DNA from 3 places in the Shewanella sp. AS16 genome. Region 1 is predicted to be linked to each of the others. Evidence: predicted binding sites of a transcription regulator. Region 1 holds the regulator's gene; each other region holds the start of a gene.

Region 1 (6,035 bases):
AGGAGAGGATCGCGATACTGGCGGTGGCGTATACCATGGAAGAGTAACCGAAGAGCTTCTTGCGGCTGAAGGTGGGCACTATCGCCGAGATGATGCCGAAGGAGGGCAAGATCATTATGTAGACTTCGGGGTGACCGAAGAACCAGAAGATATGCTGGAACATCACGGGATCGCCGCCGCCGGCCGCCTCGAAGAAGCTGGTACCGAAGAACTTATCCGTCAGCACCATGGTCACCGCCCCGGCGAGCACAGGCATCACGGCGATCAACAGGAAGGCGGTGATGAGCCAGGTCCAGACGAACAGCGGCAGCTTCATCCAGTTCATCCCTGGGGCGCGCAGGTTGACTATGGTGACTATCACGTTGATCGCCCCCATGATCGAACTTATGCCCATGATGTGGATGGAGAAGACGAACAGCGCCGTGCTGTCCGGGCTGAAGCTGGTCGACAGCGGGGCGTAGAAGGTCCAGCCGAAGTTGGGGCCACCGCCCTCCATGAACAGCGAGCTGAGCAAGATGGTGAAGGCGAACGGCAAGATCCAGAAGCTCCAGTTATTCATCCTGGGCAGGGCCATGTCGGGTGCGCCTATCATCATGGGGATCAGCCAGTTGGCCAGGCCGGTGAAGGCCGGCATCACTGCACCGAACACCATGACCAGGCCATGGACTGTGGTCATCTGATTGAAGAAATTGGGCTCGAGCAATTGCAATCCAGGCTGAAACAATTCGGCGCGGATCACCATGGCCATGGTGCCGCCGGTGAGGAACATGATGAAGCTGAACCACAGATAGAGGGTGCCTATGTCCTTGTGGTTGGTGGTCAACAACCAACGCCAGATGCCCTTGGGCGCCTGGTGGTGATGGTCTTCCTCATGCAACTGAGTCTGATCGACAGGCTCGGCGACAGAGTTGAGTTCTCGGGTCAAAGTATTCATGCCTTTCCCTTACTTTCCGTGGTTATCGACATCGGCCGCTTGCACCGTATCGCCGGTATTGTTATCCCAGGCATTACGCTCGAAGGTGACAACGGCGGCGAGTTCCTGGGCCGTCAATTGCTTGCCGAAGGCCTGCATGGCCGTGCCGGGCCTGCCATTGATGACAGTTTCCAGGTGGTTGGCTATGGGGCCTGTGGCAACGGCGCTGCCCTTGAGTGAGGGGAATATGCCCGGCAGTCCCATGCCATTGGGCTGGTGACAGGCGGCACAGTGGCTCATATAGACCTGTTCCCCCTGGGCCATGAGTTCGTCCAGACTCAGGTTTTGTGTCAATGCCGCCTCGGCTTCGGCCGCCGCCGCATCGGCCGCGGCCCGCTGTGAACTGACCCAGGTATCGAACTCGGCCGCCGACACGGCCTGGACCACTATCGGCATGAAGCCATGTCCCTTGCCGCATAGCTCGGCGCATTGGCCGCGGTAAATGCCTTCCTTGTCGATCCGCGCCCAGGTTTCGTTGATGAACCCTGGGTTGGCGTCCTTCTTGATGGCGAAGGCCGGCAGCCACCAGGAGTGGATCACATCGTCTGAGGTCATCAGGAAACGTATTTTCCTGTGGGTCGGCAGCACCAGGGGTTTATCCACTTCGAGCAGATAGTTTTCCCCTTTGGCCTCGTTGCCCTCTATCTGGGACATGGGGGTGGCCAGGTTGCTGTAGAAGTCTATGTCCTGATCGAAGTAGCTGTAATGCCACTTCCATTGGGAACCTGTGATCTTGACCGTGAGTTCGGCGTCATGGGTGTCTTCCATGGCGACCAGTGTCTTGGTCGCTGGGATGGCCATGAGAATTAAGATGATGAAAGGCAGTATGGTCCAGGCTATCTCGACCTTGGTGCTTTCGTGGAAGTTGGCGGCAACTGCGCCCTTGGATTTCCTGTGGTTTATCATGGCATAAATCATTACACCGAAGACGACCACGCCGATGGCACAGCAGATATACAGAATGGTCATGTGCAAGTCATACACCTTGCCACTGATTTCTGTCACCCCCTGAGTCATGTTCAGGGGCATTTCTGCCGCCGCTAGATGAGGTGCGAATACCAGCACCAAGGCACAATACAACCATTGCTTCACAAGACTTCTCCTCTGCCAATTGCGAAACGCAACTACAAAGAAGAGTCACACAGTAAGTCTCAGCTCTATGTAAACTCTTCGGTTCCCAAAAAAGCGTTGATGACTTCAAAGTGCGTTGGCGGTTTTTACTCTTGGTCTATGTATCGTTACTGCCGGTATTAACCACGCTTGCACCTACGACTGAATATATCCATCCCTTAGGCCATGACTCAATCGTCTGGCTATGCCTGGCATGGAGCCAGGTGATAACGCTTGAATGCACGTTACCTTGTCCTACATTACTTGCTGTTCAGTTATTGATCAAGCTCGCTCTGCTTTCTAATTGACTGAAAAAATTGCTGAAAAAAAAAGCCTCATGGCGTGCGATGAGGCTTTGGAGATAGGCTGGCCCAGGATGGGGTCAATGTATGGGGCCGAATAATTGGTGTTGCTGGAACGCTTCGTGATTGTCAAACAAGGCTTCTCCCTGTAAGTGAACATTTACCTCTTCGAGGACTATGCCCATGGCTCTGGCACTCTTGGCGACCAGTTGCAGGCGGCGAATATCTCTGGCGTCGAGGGACTGGGTCCAGGAGATCACTGCGCTGGAGGTGCCGCTGGTGAGGGCTCTTTCCATCGCCCACAGCACTTCCACTTCATCCTTGGCATGCACCAGCAATACCCTGTCCATGCGCACCCCGGCCTTGGCCAGCAATTGCTTGTAGCCTATGGCATTGGGTGGGCTGATCAGCACTATCCAGCGGCCCTGCTGGCTCAGTTGTGCCAGTTGGGCACTGAGCTGTTGCAGCTCGGTGCGCCCCTGGGTCCGGGTCGGCATGGTGGTGATGTCTCTATGTTGGCTGTCCTGCACATGGCTGTCGAGATCCAGCCAGAGTCCAGGGTGGCGCGGCGCATTGCCCAGCAAATGTTTCATAGCCAGTCTCCATTACGTATTACGCCGACGGCGAGACCTTCTATGGTCAGGCTCTGGCAACTGAGATCCACCTTGATGGGGGAGTAGTCATCGTTTTCCGCGTGTAAATAAACCAGATTGCCTTTCTTCTCGAAGCGTTTAACAGTCACATCGTCTTCGACCCTGGCGACTATCACCTGGCCGTTGCGGGCCTGCTGCATCTTATGCACAGCGAGCAGATCGCCCTCGAGTATGCCGATATTCTTCATGCTGTCACCCCGGACCCTGAGCAGAAAGTCGGCGGCGGGATGAAACATGGCGGGATCGACCTGGTAGTACTGTTCCACATGTTCCTGGGCCAGAATCGGCTCACCGGCGGCGACCTGGCCTATCAGCGGCAAGCCGGCTTCCTGGGCCTCTTCTTCGTGGGGCAGGCGGATACCGCGGGAAGTGCCCGGCATGATTTCGATACAGCCTTTCTTCGCCAGGGCCTTGAGATGTTCCTCGGCGGCATTGGCGCTCTTGAATCCCAGACGGGTGGCAATCTCGGCCCGGGTAGGCGGCATGCCTGTGTCGGCGATGTTGCGTTTGATCAGCTCTAGAATTTCGGCTTGGCGTGGCGTCAAGGGTCTCATGGTCATTCCTGTTTTTCTATACAGTTACTGTTAGTATATACAGTATTATTTGCAGTGCAAGTATTAACCATTTTTTATGGGCTTAGCCGACTATTAGTGAATACTGGCCAGAGTCTGGTATTCTATCTGTCCGTTTGACGTGACTCATATTGCAAAAGAAGAATGCCAAAACAAGACTCTCTGTGGTTTAAATCCTTGCGTTGGATCCAGAAACAGCTGGTGCACACTATCGTTGTGCCACAGGATCCCTTCGCCGATCTCAATCTGGACCCGGGCAGACCGCTCGTCTATGTGATGAAGACTGAATCCGTCAGCGACATAGCGGCCCTGAATGACGTCACCGCCAAGTTGGGACTGCCGAGCCCCTATGAAGAGCTGGTGCTCGCCGATGGCCGGGTTCCCAGGGTGGTATGCCTGCAGGGGGGCAAGCCCATGTTTGGCCAGCGCCGCAATCATGAGGGTTTTCTCGAGAGTTTCAGGCTCCTGTTGGCCGCCCATAAACAGGATGCGACGCTGGACATCCAGCTGGTGCCTGTGAGCCTCTACTGGGGCCGGACCCCGGGCAAGGAAGATGACAGCATGCGGGCGGCTGTGCTGGAGCGGGAAAACCCCACCTGGCTGCGCAAGTGCCTGATGATCCTCTTCCTCGGGCGCCATAACTTCGTGCAATTCTCCAGTGCCGTATCCCTGAGGTATATGACGGACGAACACGGCACTGACATGGGCATAGCCCATAAGCTGGCGCGGGTCGCCAGGGTGCACTTCAGCCGCCAGCGCAAGGTGATGACGGGGCCACAGCTGCCCAATCGCCAGGCCTTGTTTCACGCCTTGCTGAAATCCGAGTCGCTGAAGAAGGCGATTCAGGAAGAGGCGGCCAACAAGAAGATCTCCGAGACCAAGGCCCGTGAGACAGCGATAGCCTACCTGGACGAGATCGCCGCCAACTATTCGGATAGCCTGGTGCGTATCGCCGAGCGTTTCCTCACCTGGCTGTGGAATAAGCTGTACAGTGGCATCAATATCAAGGGCGCCGAGCAGGTACGCCAGCTGCACCACGACGGCCACGAGATAGTCTATGTGCCTTGCCACCGCAGCCACATGGATTACCTGTTGCTGTCCTATATCCTCTATTACCAGGGCATGGTGCCGCCGCACATAGCCGCTGGGATCAACCTCAATTTCTGGCCCGCAGGCCCCATGTTCCGCCGTGGCGGTGCCTTCTTCATCCGCCGCAGCTTCAACGGCAACAAGCTCTATACCGCAGTGTTCCGCGAATATCTGGATCAGCTGTTTGCCAAGGGCTATTCGGTGGAGTACTTCACCGAGGGGGGGCGCTCGCGTACCGGCCGCCTCTTGGCCCCCAAGACGGGCATGCTGGCGATGACGATGAACAGTGTGCTGCGCGGCATAGAGAGGCCTGTGACCCTGGTGCCTGTGTACCTGGGTTATGACCATGTGATGGAGGTCGCCACCTATCACAAGGAACTGAGCGGCAAGAAGAAGCAGAAAGAATCTGTCTGGCAGGTGTTCGGTGCCATACGCAAGCTGGGCAACTTCGGCCAGGGTTATGTCAACTTCGGCGCCCCCATCACCCTCCAGTCCTTCCTCAACGAGATGGCGCCGGATTGGCGCAGCGAGTTGGCAGAAGATCCCGAGCAGAAGCCCAGCTGGCTGACGCCGGCGGTCAATACCCTGGCCAACAGGGTGATGACCCATATCAATGGCGCGGCGGCGGCCAGTTCGGTGACCCTGACCAGCCTGGTGCTGTTGGCGTCCGAACAGAATGCCCTGGAGCGCACCCAGCTGGAACGTCAGCTGGATCTCTATCTGAACCTGTTGAAACAGGTGCCATACACCAGCTATACCTCGGTGGCCGAAGGCGATGGCAAGTCCCTGGTGCAACAGGGGCTGGAGCTGAATAAATTTACCCTGGAGACAGACTCGCTCGGTGACATCATTTCCATCGCCGAGGCCGATGCCGTCTCCATGACCTATTACCGCAACAATGTGATCCATCTGCTGATCCTGCCGTCGTTGATCGCCAGCTGCATGCTGCATTACGAGACCTGCAGCCGTCGGCAGATCCACGCCATAGTGGCGGATTTCTATCCGCTGATGAAGGCCGAGCTGTTCATGGGCATAGAAGATATCGACGCCTATGTGGAGCGGGTGCTGGATCTGTTTGTCGCCGAACAGTTGGTGACGGAAGAGGCGCATTTCAGCGTCAACGAGCCACACGCAGGTAAACTTGAACTGCTGGCCGGCACCGTCAGTGAGACATTGCAACGCTATGCCATCATCTTCAATTTCCTGGCGGCCAAACCCGATATGGAACGCTCGGAGCTCGAATCCGGGAGTCACCTGCTGGCGCAGCGCCTGGGTGCCTTGCATGGCATCACGGCCCCTGAGTTTTACGACAGGAAGCTCTATGGCACCCTGAGTG
Region 2 (6,035 bases), on a different contig from region 1:
GATCCGCTGGCTGGATGCCAAGGTGCATGGTGGTTTCGGCATAATGATAGACGACGTGCTGGCGGGGATCTTCGCCTTCATCTGCCTGCAGCTGCTGGCCCGCTACCTTTAAAGCCAAAGACTGGTCGAGTTTTGGGAGCCGCTATGAGCAATATTTTTACTGCTATGCCCGAGGATCTGACACAGGAAGTGTTCGAGACCTTGGTCGAGGCTGAGTCGCTGCGTATCGAGCGCATCGTCTCCAAGGGGCATGCCTCGGCAGCGGATGCCTGGTACGATCAAAGCGAGCATGAGTGGGTGTTGTTGCTCGAAGGGGCTGGACGCATTCAGTATGAAGATGGCACAGAGGTCAGCCTGGAGAAGGGCGATTATCTGCTGCTCCCGGCCCACGTGAAGCACAGGGTGTCCTGGACAGAACCCGGGGTGGAAACCCTGTGGCTGGCGATCTTCTTCTCGGGCCCTCTCGGCAAAAGTTGACGCAACGCAGCCTAACCGGCGCCTGTGGCTAACCCCCTGGACTTCCCCGCGTCGGCCCTGCGCTGGGCATTGTTGGCGACCCAGCTGCATCTGCCAGGCGGTTAATCCCAGACATTGACATCGGCTGCATCCTGGAAATCGGCTCTTTGCGGATTGACGACACAGAATCTATGTCCCGTTGGGGCTTCCATGACCACCCAGCGCTCAAATCTCGTCAACACCTTTGCCCCCAGCTTGGACAAGCGTGCCACCTCGGCCGGAATATCGTCGGTTTCGATATCCAGGTGGACTCGGCTCTCATGGGTCACTTTCTGGATCAGCAGATTAGGCTGAGCATCAGGAACATCCAAATGCGAATACCTGTCTGACCATGCCTCGCTTGAGCGGACACAAGTGTAGCCCAATGCGCTTTCCCAAAACCTATTCGCCTCTTCAATATTATCCACTTTGCTGTCGATGACGAACGCGGCAAGCCTACTCTTATGCATCTTTCCTCCTTGGCGACTGACGCCTCTCACTCTTACTCGGACTCTTACTCGGCAGGTACGAATACTGAGCCGCCGAGGTCATTTGGCGGTTATTTCTACCGAGGCGACATTGCGCTCGAACGGACCATGAAAGACGGCTTCAATATTATTGCCGTCGGGGTCCAGTACGAATGCCCCATAGTAACCTGGGTGATAGGCCCGCTCCCCCGGCGCGCCATTATCCCGCCCACCTGCGGCCAGCGCCGCCTGATAGACCTTATGCACTGTTTCTCTGTCCTGGGTCTGAAAGGCGAGATGTACCCGGGTAATGTAATCCTGCGCCTCGTCTACGAACAGTTCATCCGCATGGAAGAAGCCCTGACCTTCATGGAGCGCGTCTGGGTGGCCCAGGGCGGTGAATACCGCATGATAGAAACGTTTGCTGGCGGCGAGATCTGCCACCCGCAGATGAATATGATCTATGAGTCTGCCTCGATGAAATTTCATAGCTCGTCCTTGTAGTCTGAAATTTATACCCTGCACAGGCGCAGTCATCACCCATTTGATATGGGTGAAAAGCATGCGCCTTGTCCCGCTGAGCCTGCCGTCATCTCACCATGAGTCGATTCAAACTGCAGGCTAATTCATTGGCTAAGCTACTGGGATTGCCGCATTGGCTCAAGCCTTTTATTCGCAAGCAGGATCGAGATTTGAGAGGTTAAGTGCCAACGGGACTCGGATGCCAGCCGGGGCGCCTGGGTGCTTAAGAGCGTGGGTGTTTAAGAGAGTGGGCTAAAATCCTAGACACAGGAGCCATGCTCCTATCTTAATGCCCTCATCTTCATGCCCCATTCTTCATTCCCCAATCTGCATGCTCCAATGGCTGACACTCCAATAATGAGCACAGCAAAATGCAATTATTGCAGTAACTCCCTGGCGTTTGCCAGGGTATTGCTGGTGATGGTATCGCCGCCGAGTAGGCGGGCCAGCTCCTGGATGCGTTGCTCCTTATCCAGCGGCGTCATCGACGTCTCAGTGCTGCCACCCTTGTTGAATTTATTGACGAACATGTGTTGATGACCGTTGCCCGCCACCTGCGGAAGATGGGTGACGCACAGCACTTGGGTCGACTCTCCCAGGCTGCGCAGCATGCGGCCGACCACGGCGGCGGTCGGGCCCGAGATACCGACATCCACCTCATCGAAGATCAGGGTCGGGGTCGAGACCTTCTTGGCGGTGATCACCTGAATGCCCAGACCTATGCGGGACAGCTCGCCGCCCGAGGCCACCTTGGAGATGGGCTGCAAAGGCTGGCCCGGGTTGGTGGTCACCATGAACTCTATTTGGTCACAGCCGTTGACCGACATCATCTCAGGGTTGAAAGTCACTGAGATGCAGAACTTGCCCTTGGGCATGTTGAGCTGGTGAATAGATTGAGTGACCAGCTTGTCCAGCTCCTTGGCGTAGCGGCCACGGCTTTGGCTCAGTTTCTGGGCATGGGCGAGATAGGCCTGGCGGTTGGCCTCGACCTGCTGTGCCATCTCTGCCAACTTATGTTCGTCGTCATCCAGGCTGCCGAGCTCGGCCTTGAGTTGTTCATGGTGAGCGGCCAGTAGAGGGGCGCCAACCTGGTGTTTACGGGCCAGTTGCATGGCCTTGGACAGGCGCTCCTCCAGATAGGCGAAGTGCTCAGGATCCAGTTCCAGTCCGCTGAGATAGTGCTGCAGTTCGCTTGTGCTCTCCTGTACCTGAATAAGGGCCTCGTTGAGCATGGCATTGACGTTGGCAAGGGCCGGGTCATAGCTTTCCAGTTGTTGTGCCAAAGCCACGGCCCTGTTGAGCAGCTGCTCTATATTCAGCTCCTCGCCTTCGCTGAGGAGTTCGACTCCGGCCTGACAGCTGGCAATCAATTCGGTGCCGTTGGCCAGGCGTTTATGCTCCTGCTCTATCTCTTCGAATTCCCCCGGCTTGAGGTCGAACTCGTCCAGTTCTTCGACCTGATATTGCAGCAACTGCTTGCGGGCGATGCGCTCCTGTTGTGACAGGGTCAGCTGTCTGAGCTCGGCTTCCAACTGCTTGCACCTGTGATAGCCGGCGGCAACGGCATCGCTCAGCAGCCTATGGTTGGCATAGCTGTCCAGCAAGGTGAGCTGGTGTTCACTCTTGAGCATGGCGTGGTGGGCATGCTGACCGTGGATGCCTATCAGCAATTGCCCCAGGCTCTTGAGTTGTGCCAGGGGGACAGGATTGCCGTTGATGTAGGCACGGGAGCGGCCGTCGCTGCCTATGGTCCGGCGCAGTATGCATTCCTGCTCTAGGTCGAGATCGTTATCTTCCAGCCAACGTTTCGCCAGTGGAATATCATCGAGTGAGAAGCGGGCGCTGACTTCTGTCTTGCTGGCTCCTGGGCGCACTGTATTGGCATCGGCCCTGTTGCCAAGGCATAGGCCGAGGGCGTCGATGGCGATGGATTTACCCGCGCCGGTTTCCCCTGTGATGCTGGTCATACCCGGACGAAAATCCAGTTCCAGGAAGCGTACTATGGCGAAATTGTTGATGCTGAGTTGGCAAAGCATAATGAATTCCTGTCGAATAACTTACCAAAACACTGTATTGATACACAGTATATACTGATTTTATATACAGTAAAGTTGCGTTTAATAATTAAGCACAACTTATTTTTTATCCCACTGATTAATTTAGGTTTTTTAGTAAGTAATCCAGCAGTGGCAGGCTGATGAAGGTCAGCAGCGTACCCAGGAGTATGGTGTTGGCGCTGGTGCCGACCAGCACCTGGTAGCGCTGTGCCAGCAGGTAAACGCTGGCGGCCGTCGGCAGGGCGGCCAGCAGGACGCCCATAGACAGATACGCGCCAGTGACGCCCAAGAGTTGCAGCAATACCAGCGTCAATGCCGGCTGGAGGACCAGCTTGAATAGATTGAGCAGGCCCAGCTCGGCCAGATTGCGTCCGCCGAGGGCGGGTGGCGCCTCTGGGCCCTCCCGCGTCTCCCGGCCCATGGCTTTGGTCAGCACCATGCCTATGGCAAACAGGGCGCAGGGGCTGGAGGTATTGCCTATCTGCTGCAACATGAGCGCCAGCCCGGCGGGCAGGGGCAGCGCCAATGCCGACAGGGCGACACCGAGCAGGCTGCCTATGACTATGGGATTGCGCACCAGGGCATTGAACATGGTCATCAGAGGGTGTACCAGTTTGGCCTTGGGGTTGGCGAGTTCCACGCTGACCAGGGCGACGGCGAACATGAGTACCGACAGCAGGCTGGCAATCGCCGCCGCGACCAGGGCACTCTGTTGCCCGGGAAAGAGGATGATCAGCAGCGGAATGCCGATGAAGGCGGTATTGCCGAAGCTGGTGTTGAGCGCCCGCATGGCGGCAATCGCCTTGTCTCCCGGGTCGGCCCAGAGTGAGAGCCAGAAGACACTGAAATAGGTGATTAACATGGCCAGGCCATAGCCGAGGATGAAACCCCATTGCAGTATCTCAGTGATGGGCGTCTGCGCCAGGGCGATGAGCATGATAGCCGGGAAGGCGACATAGTAGACATACTGGTTGAGCACCTGATCCGTATCGGGCGGCAGCAGCCTGAGTTTCTGTATCAGGGCGCCGAGCAACATGATGCCGACGACGGCGAGCAGTGGGGTCAAGATGGCGGGCATCCGCGACTTCCTTGGCTATTGAGGATTTGGGCCGAGACAGGAAAATTACCATGCGCGGCGCCTACTGGCTATTACGCTATGGTCTTAGGCTGCTTAGGTTTCAGACGGCTATGCTCTTAGACACCTTAGGTTTTAGACAGCTTTGGTTTTAGACAGCTTTGCTCTTAGACAGTTTTTTGAGGCAGGCGGCGTATTCCTGGGGTGGCCCGGGGCGCTGCTGTCCCCAAGCCCTGAGGCCTCAAGCCCCGATACCAGCGGCCGCCGGGCCAGCCTTAAGCTGGCCCATGATGGTGAGGCCGATGGCCGGACTCAGACGCTGATGCCTATGTTGGAGACGCCGGCCTCTATTATGTCTTGGCGCAGGCCCTTGACCAGGTCGGCGGTGATCTTCGGATTTTCTTCGATGATCTCCAGCAGGGTGTTCTGCAGCGCCTTCTCTTCTTCCATCACTGGATGGGCGAAGATGAAGTCGTCCATGGCATCGTCTTCCAGTTCGACATCGCTGACGGCTTCTATGTAGTTGGCCACCGTGCTGGAAGATAATTTGCTGATGTTGACTATGTCTTCTTCTATCTTGCCCTGGATAGCCCCCAGCAGGGTCGATAAGGCGACCACGGCATCCATGGCGGGGTAGACGCCATAGGCCTCGAAATCGCTTGGCTCAGGGGTATTGTCTTCGAGCCGCTGCAGCTGGACATCGATATTGAACTTGAGTTTGGGATCGTATTGGGCCTGCCACAGGAGTTCGAGCACTGTGCTGAGCACGGCTGGCTCGCCAAAATTGCACACCTCGGAGAAAAGCTGATAGTTAGGCAACATGCGCTGGCATAGGGCGACGGCGAATAATTGCTTCTGCGCCAGGCTCAAGGCCTTTAAGCGTTTAAAGAAGCCCGGTTTTTTTATCATCTGATAGTTCCACTGATAGCTGTGATAACACTTGTTTTGCTGCAGATTCTACCTTAGTTAACTCATCAAGTAACTCAAGTATTTCCGGTTCCATGTCTTCGATGGCGGTTTCGCGCTTGAGTGCAGATTCTATTTCCTGGCATAGCTTCTGGGTGGCGGGAACCCCGCAATAGCAGCTGGCGCCATGCAGCTTGTGGACTGTGCCGAGCATTTTCTCCTGATCCTTGGCATCCAGCGCCTGGTGAATTTGCGCCACGGTTTGCGGCAGCGAGTCGAGCAACATCTTCAACATCTCCAGCGCCAGATCCGGCTTCTGGTTGGCCTGGGTCAGACACAGGTCCCAATTGAGGGTATGGAGATCGAAGTGGGTAAACTTGGGACGGCTCAGCCAACGGTTGATGACCCCCTTGAGCGCCGCCTCGTCTATCGGCTTGGGCAGATAACCATCCATGCCGCTGCCGAGGATCAGCTCACGCTCTTCGGCGATCGCATGGGCGGTGACGGCTATTA
Region 3 (6,035 bases), on a different contig from region 1:
GCGGCTATCTTCCAGGGCAGCACTGAGACCACCTTCTATGTGTTGGCTGTCTATTTCGGCTCAGTGGGGATACGCCAGACGCGTCATGCCCTCGGCTGTGGCTTGGCGGCCGACGGCGCCGGCCTCTTGGCGGCGATCTTCGTTTGCTACTGGTTTTACGGCTGATGCCGGCGTAGGGAATAAAGCCGTGCAATGCAATAAAGGGCCCCTGGGCCCTTTATTGCATTGTGGGGTATGTCTGTGCCTCAGTTGGCCGCCTGCCAGTCGCGCCAACTTTTCTCCGCGCTCGCATGCAGTGGCAGTATGCTGCCCTGAACCAAGGCATTGGCAGATGAAGTCGGCTCTCGGGTGGCGACGCTGATGCCGCCGACGAGTATGCTCTCAAGCGACCCTGTTTCTATCTGGGCGCCGGAGAATAGGCCAACATCGACCTTGATGCCGGAGACATTCCAGAACTTGCTGCTGTTATTGACCAGATGCTTGTACTTGCCCTCCACATGGGCCAGCATCAGCACCCTGTTGCCCGTGGCCGACAGGCTATAGCCATCGATCTGGCCTATGGCTATGCCACGGAAGAAGAGTGGGGTGCCTATGCGTATCGAGCCCAGATTGGTGTCTTCCAGGGTGAAGGTGAGCGCTGAACTGTCGAGGTTGGCGTAGGCAGTGCTGCTCATACTGGCCGCGAATGTCTGGCTGCTGCTGGCACTGCTGCCCGGAGTCACGCCGACATAGGGGCCGGTGATCAGCGTGTCCACCGCCTTTATGCCGGCGAGGGAGATCTGGGCGTCCACCAGGAAGTATTCACTGTCCTGACGGCTGAAATAGTCGGCATATTCGCCATAGAGGTAGGCGTTGGCGGTTAATGTCTGCAGATCTGCGTTGAGCTTGATCTGTTGGACTTCACCGACCTTATGGCCCCGATAGCGAATGGCGGCGCCACTGGAGAGCCTGGCCGAGGCCGGGAAGGTGAGGCTGATGGCCTGTGCCTGCGCCTGTGCCAGTGTCTTGGACTCATACAGGCGTTGGCTGTCGGCCTTCACCTCTTCGGCGAGCAGCCCCAGGCTGATGCTGCCCTTGAGCGCGCCTTTGAGCGGTGCAACCGCGACTTCCAGTCCCGCCAGACTGGCATTGATCTCGACGGCATTGTTGCGCCAGAAGACGGTATTGGGTTTGACCAGGGCGGCGAAAGCCTGCTCGAGTGCCAGGCGGATCTGGAAAGTGTCGCTGCTGGCCTGCCAATTGACGGCCTCGACCAGGCCAATCTGCATTTTCTTGTAGTAGACGGGGGAGCCTTTCGCCAGATCGGCACCGTCCTGGCTTACCAGAGTCAGATGGGTCAGTTTTTGATTGGCAAAAAATTGCTCCGCTTCCGCGGCCGAAGCGAAGAGCTTGAGTGTTGCCGCTGCGGCTAGCGGCCTGTGGCTCTTGCCCGGCAGCAAGCTGACGGCACCCTTGACCAGGGTGGCGAGATCGCGGCTCTTGACCGAGACGCCATCCAGTGAGGCGTCTATCGCCAGTGCCGATTCCGGCAGCAGGTAACTGTCGCTATGCACCAAGCCGACAAATTCCGGCAAGATTTCCAGCTGATATTCGACGACGGAAAAATCCTTGCTCAGGTTCACGCTGAGCACAGAGCCTATCTTAATCTGTTTGTATCTGACATCGGCCCCGGGCTGAATGCCGGCATTCTCATCGGCATTGACCTTGAGGAGGCGTTTCTGTGCCTGGGCCAGTTCGGGGGCCTCGTTGGCCAGAGGGTATTCGGGATTGGCCGGAATGGCGGCGTCCGCTACCCCGGGGAGAAAATTGATCACCTTGCCTGTGAGCAGGCGTTCTGCATGGCTCACGCCATTGAGCGACAGATCTGCGCCTTCGAGCCAGAAGTGGGCGTCCCGGGTCAGCAGCGAGCCATACTCAGGGTTCACGCTGGCTGTCAGCCTGACCCCATCCTTCAGGGGCTGTATGTCCCGCACTTCCCCTATGGCGACGCCCCGATAGAAGATACCCGTGCCTTTACTTATGCCGTTGGCGTCTATGCCGGTGAGCGTCAGCATCTGGCCGCCGTCGGCCTGCTCCCGCGAGTCATACAGGGGGAAACTGTCACCGTTTTCGGCCTCGATCCCCTGTTCATTGGAATCGAAGCTGATACCGCCGGCCAAAATAGACGCCAGGCTCTCTGTGGTGACCTTGACCCCGGCCAGTGAAGCGTCGATCTGCACCCCAGAAACATTCCAGAAGTGTGAGTCTTTCTTCACCAGATGGGTAAATTGTTCCTGAATGAAGGCACTTATCAGTATCCGCTGGCTGCCTTCGAGCCGATAGCTGACTATGCTGCCGACCGGTACCTGACGATAAAACACGGGGGAACCCACATCGAGGGATCCCAGTTTATCGGCTTTGAGCTCGATGACGACCCCCTCGCTGCCGGGCTGCATCGCCGGCGGCTCGCGCTGGGCCTCGTACGAGGTCCTGGAACCGCCGCCGCCCGGTTGCATGGCGATATAGTTGCCCGAGAAGAGCGCGTCTAGCCCCTCGACGCCCGTGATGCTGGCCTTGGGGGTGACTAACCAGAAGAGGGTCCCCTCGTTGAGGAAGCGCTCGGAGCGGTAATCTATCAGCGCCTTGACGTCGACCCCTTTGAGGTCTTCGTCTATGGCTATGTCTATGACCTTACCCACGGTCAAGCCCTGGTACCTGACCAGGGTCTTGCCTATGTCGATGCCGGTCGCGCTGGGAAAATGGATCTGGATCTCGATTCCCGACTCCCTGATGCTCTTGATGCCGAGCCAGGCGCCCAGTGCCAGGGCGAGAATAGGCAGCAACCAAATAGGGGAGAAGAGCTTTTTCTTTACTATCTTAGGTGATTCAATTTGCGTCATCTTGTTTTTCCAATCGATCCCAGAGTAAACGTGTGTCCAGCACCTTGGCTGCCAGTTGGGTTAATAACACCACCAGGGCGAAGGCGGTGGCCGCAGGTGCGGGCTTGGCATCCAGCAATTGCCCCATGTTGACCAGGGCGACGGTAAGGGAAATCACAAACAGGTCCAGCATGGACCAGCGGCCAATCCACTCGATAATGTGAAAACCCACCATCAACTTGCGTTTGGAGACGGGTATGTTGAAACTGATGGCGGACAGATAGATGGCCAGGCCGATGATTTTCAGCCAAGGCACCAATATGCTGGCGACGAACACTATGATGGCAATGGGCAGCATGTCCGACTGGACCAGATGCAGTATGCCGGAAAGAATCGTGTCCTGGGTGATCTTGCCCTGCTTGACGATAGTGGTAATGGGGTAGATGTTGGCCGGCACCAGTAAGATGGCGGCGGTGATCAACAGTGCCCAGCTCTTCTGTATGCTGCCGTGATCCCGCTGGCGCAGGGCCTGACCGCAGCGGCGACAGTGGCCCTCTTTGCTCTGGTTCAGCTGATGACAGACATGGCACAACACCAGCCCGAGGGCCTGTCCCTGTAAACTTTCAGTGGTTTTCATCGAGAAAACTCCACATATGATCCAAGTTATATTCCCGCTGCAGGAAGAGGGTGGTCACGAATAGCATCACGAAGCAGAAAGTGCCGATACCAAAAAAGATATCTGAGAAATCAGATAATTGGAAGGCTGAAACCAAAAAGCTGATCACATAGATTTCCAGCATGGTCAGCTCCGACAACAACCCCTGATGCTGCAACAGATGCTTCAACAGCGCGCGGCCCGTATGTGTCTTGAGGCCGAATTTCACTATCAGTATCTGGGTGAAGATAGACAGTATCAGCACCCCGGGCGCCAGCACTGCGGCAACGAGCACGGCAATGCCTACTATCCAGTAGCCTTGGTCCATGACCGCCAGCGCCCCCTGAAATACCGTCGTGGTTCTTATGCTGCCGAAGAAATGGATTTCCAGCACGGGGAAGAGGTTGGCGGGCAAATAAAACATCAAGGCGGTCACGCACAGGGCCAGCATGCCGTTGATGGAACAATAGGGGCTGTCGTACAGGACAGAGTGGCATCTGGGACAGATGGCCCTGACATTGGATGGCAGCGCCCGTTTCCTGATGGCCAGATCACAGGAGCGGCATAATACCACTGAGGCGTCTCTTGTTGGTTCATCCATAGCGATATCTGGGTATCCGGTTATTCGGGGCTGTGTCGCCAAGCAAGCCAGTTTCGGTAGTGTCGGTCTGAATCAAGGCGTTTTTACATCGTTAAACAATCACCTGCCGATAGTAGCAGAATAATGAGATCACTTGCATCACAAGTTGGATCTGTGCCACTCTATGCACTGTATATAAAAACAGTGCGGAGCATTCATGGCGGTTATAACACAATTTGTCGTGGTCAGAGAAGGGGTTGAAAAGATGACGTTCACATCTAAGAAGGAGGCCGATGCCTACGACAAGATGCTCGATATCGCCGATAACCTGATCCCTTTCATTCAAGAGGCTGGCCTGGGACTCGACGATGCGACTTCGGAGAAGTTGGCATTCTATTTCGCGACGCGTAAAGACGAGTTGACCAACTTGCTTAAAGGTGGCGTTCAGGTTAAAAGTACGCCAGCCAAAAAACCTGCCAAGAAGGCAGATACAGCCAACTCTTAGATTAGGAACTGCCGATGAAGTCGACATTTTACGCCACTTTGAATCGCCAGGCGCAGGCCTTGCTTGCCGGTGAGGATGATCAGGTTGCCGCCATGGCGAATTTTTCCGCCTTGCTCAATGACAACCTCAGCGGGATCAATTGGGTCGGTTTTTACCTTAAACGGGGTGAACAACTGGTGCTCGGCCCCTTCCAGGGTAAGGTCGCCTGTAGCCGCATCCCGTGGGGCAAGGGCGTTTGTGGCACAGCCGCGGCGCAGGCCAGCACCCAGAGAATCGCCGATGTGCATCAATTCGACGGCCATATCGCCTGCGACAGTGCCAGCAATTCTGAGATAGTGATCCCGGTTTTTGCCGCTTCGGAGCTTATCGCCGTGCTGGATATAGACAGTCCCGAGTATGACCGTTTCGATGCCGAAGACCAAAAGGGTCTGGAAACCTTGGTTAAAAGCCTTGAAAAGAGCCTATTTGCTTAATTTGCGTACGATAATGGACAAATCATGGTCGCATTCGGTGGCGCCCGCCTTATAATAAGCGGCTGCACGCACCGGGCCTGATGGAGATAAGTCTCAGTTTAAGGCGCGAGTGTCTTGATCCGGTAAATTGTTAAAGTCTGTTAATTTTGCTTTAGCAAACACGGCTATGATGCTAATTTGTACGTTAAGCTCCAATGAGAGTTTAACGAAGATAAACGACTCGGAAGAGGCTGATGAAGGTCAGCCAGTCACCCTGGTCCCTTTTTGACTGTGGAAGTAATGATGGAATCAACAGAAAAGTTGACCGACACCAACGCAATTCTGGCGTACTTGTATGAAAAATTTCCTTTGTGTTTTATTGCCGAAGGTGAAACCAAGCCATTAAAAATCGGGTTGTTCCAAGATTTGGCTGAAAGGTTGGCTGATGATTCTAAAGTCAGTAAAACTCAATTGAGAGTCGCCCTGAGGCGTTATACCAGCAGCTGGCGCTATCTTAAGTGTGTGAAAGCCGGTGTGCAGCGTGTGGATCTCGATGGTGTTGACTGTGGCGAGCTGGAGCAGGAACACATAGATCATGCGCAGGCTACCCTGAAAGAAAGTCAGGAAAAAGCCAAGGCCAAGCGCGCAGCGCAAGCGCCCAAGCCGGCTGCGAAGAAGCCCGTCAGAAAACCAACCAAGACCCAGGCCCCCAAAGCCGAACGCAGTGTTAAACCTGCGGCGAAGGCCAAGGCCGAGCCGGAAGTCAAACTGGTGCAAGCAAATCTGAGCGATTTGAAACAAAAACAGCGCGTGAATGTCAAACTGGGTAAGTCACCGGTTGCAGGTGTGATCACCGACATTAACAAGGAAGATGTTCTGGTCCAGTTGGACAGTGGCTTGAGCATTAAGGTCCGAGCCGAACACATCCTGCTGTAGTCATAGTATTGAAAGGAGTAACTTGTTGATGCGAAAACTCACTTTAGCC

The links. Region 1 encodes LexA, which represses DNA repair genes until DNA is damaged. Its sites were predicted from a motif close to TACTGTATNNNNATACAGTA; they were not measured.
Region 2: a site for LexA is predicted at 3,551-3,570, ahead of recN (DNA repair protein RecN). Genes of this name have one in related genera too.
Region 3: a site for LexA is predicted at 4,281-4,300, ahead of LZP73_RS00745 (YebG family protein). Genes of this name have one in related genera too.

Annotation. Positions count from the first base shown of each region.
Region 1 covers NZ_JAKCLK010000002.1:658,718-664,752, reverse strand. The annotation lists gene ctaD (cytochrome c oxidase subunit I) at 1-934, opposite strand, end outside; partial or broken gene coxB (cytochrome c oxidase subunit II) at 953-2,065, opposite strand; gene LZP73_RS07675 (cell division inhibitor SulA) at 2,466-2,978, opposite strand; gene lexA (transcriptional repressor LexA) at 2,975-3,592, opposite strand; gene plsB (glycerol-3-phosphate 1-O-acyltransferase PlsB) at 3,755-6,035, shown strand, end outside.
Region 2 covers NZ_JAKCLK010000003.1:329,307-335,341, forward strand. The annotation lists gene LZP73_RS09995 (phosphatidylglycerophosphatase A family protein) at 1-112, shown strand, start outside; gene LZP73_RS10000 (cupin domain-containing protein) at 145-477, shown strand; gene LZP73_RS10005 (VOC family protein) at 579-965, opposite strand; gene LZP73_RS10010 (VOC family protein) at 1,044-1,451, opposite strand; gene recN (DNA repair protein RecN) at 1,862-3,520, opposite strand; gene LZP73_RS10020 (AEC family transporter) at 3,639-4,619, opposite strand; gene LZP73_RS10025 (YjaG family protein) at 4,929-5,525, opposite strand; gene barA (two-component sensor histidine kinase BarA) at 5,500-6,035, opposite strand, start outside.
Region 3 covers NZ_JAKCLK010000001.1:156,314-162,348, reverse strand. The annotation lists gene LZP73_RS00765 (nucleoside recognition domain-containing protein) at 1-165, shown strand, start outside; gene LZP73_RS00760 (MlaD family protein) at 246-2,879, opposite strand; gene LZP73_RS00755 (paraquat-inducible protein A) at 2,866-3,495, opposite strand; gene LZP73_RS00750 (paraquat-inducible protein A) at 3,482-4,114, opposite strand; gene LZP73_RS00745 (YebG family protein) at 4,311-4,598, shown strand; gene LZP73_RS00740 (GAF domain-containing protein) at 4,613-5,071, shown strand; gene proQ (RNA chaperone ProQ) at 5,354-5,986, shown strand; gene prc (carboxy terminal-processing peptidase) at 6,015-6,035, shown strand, end outside.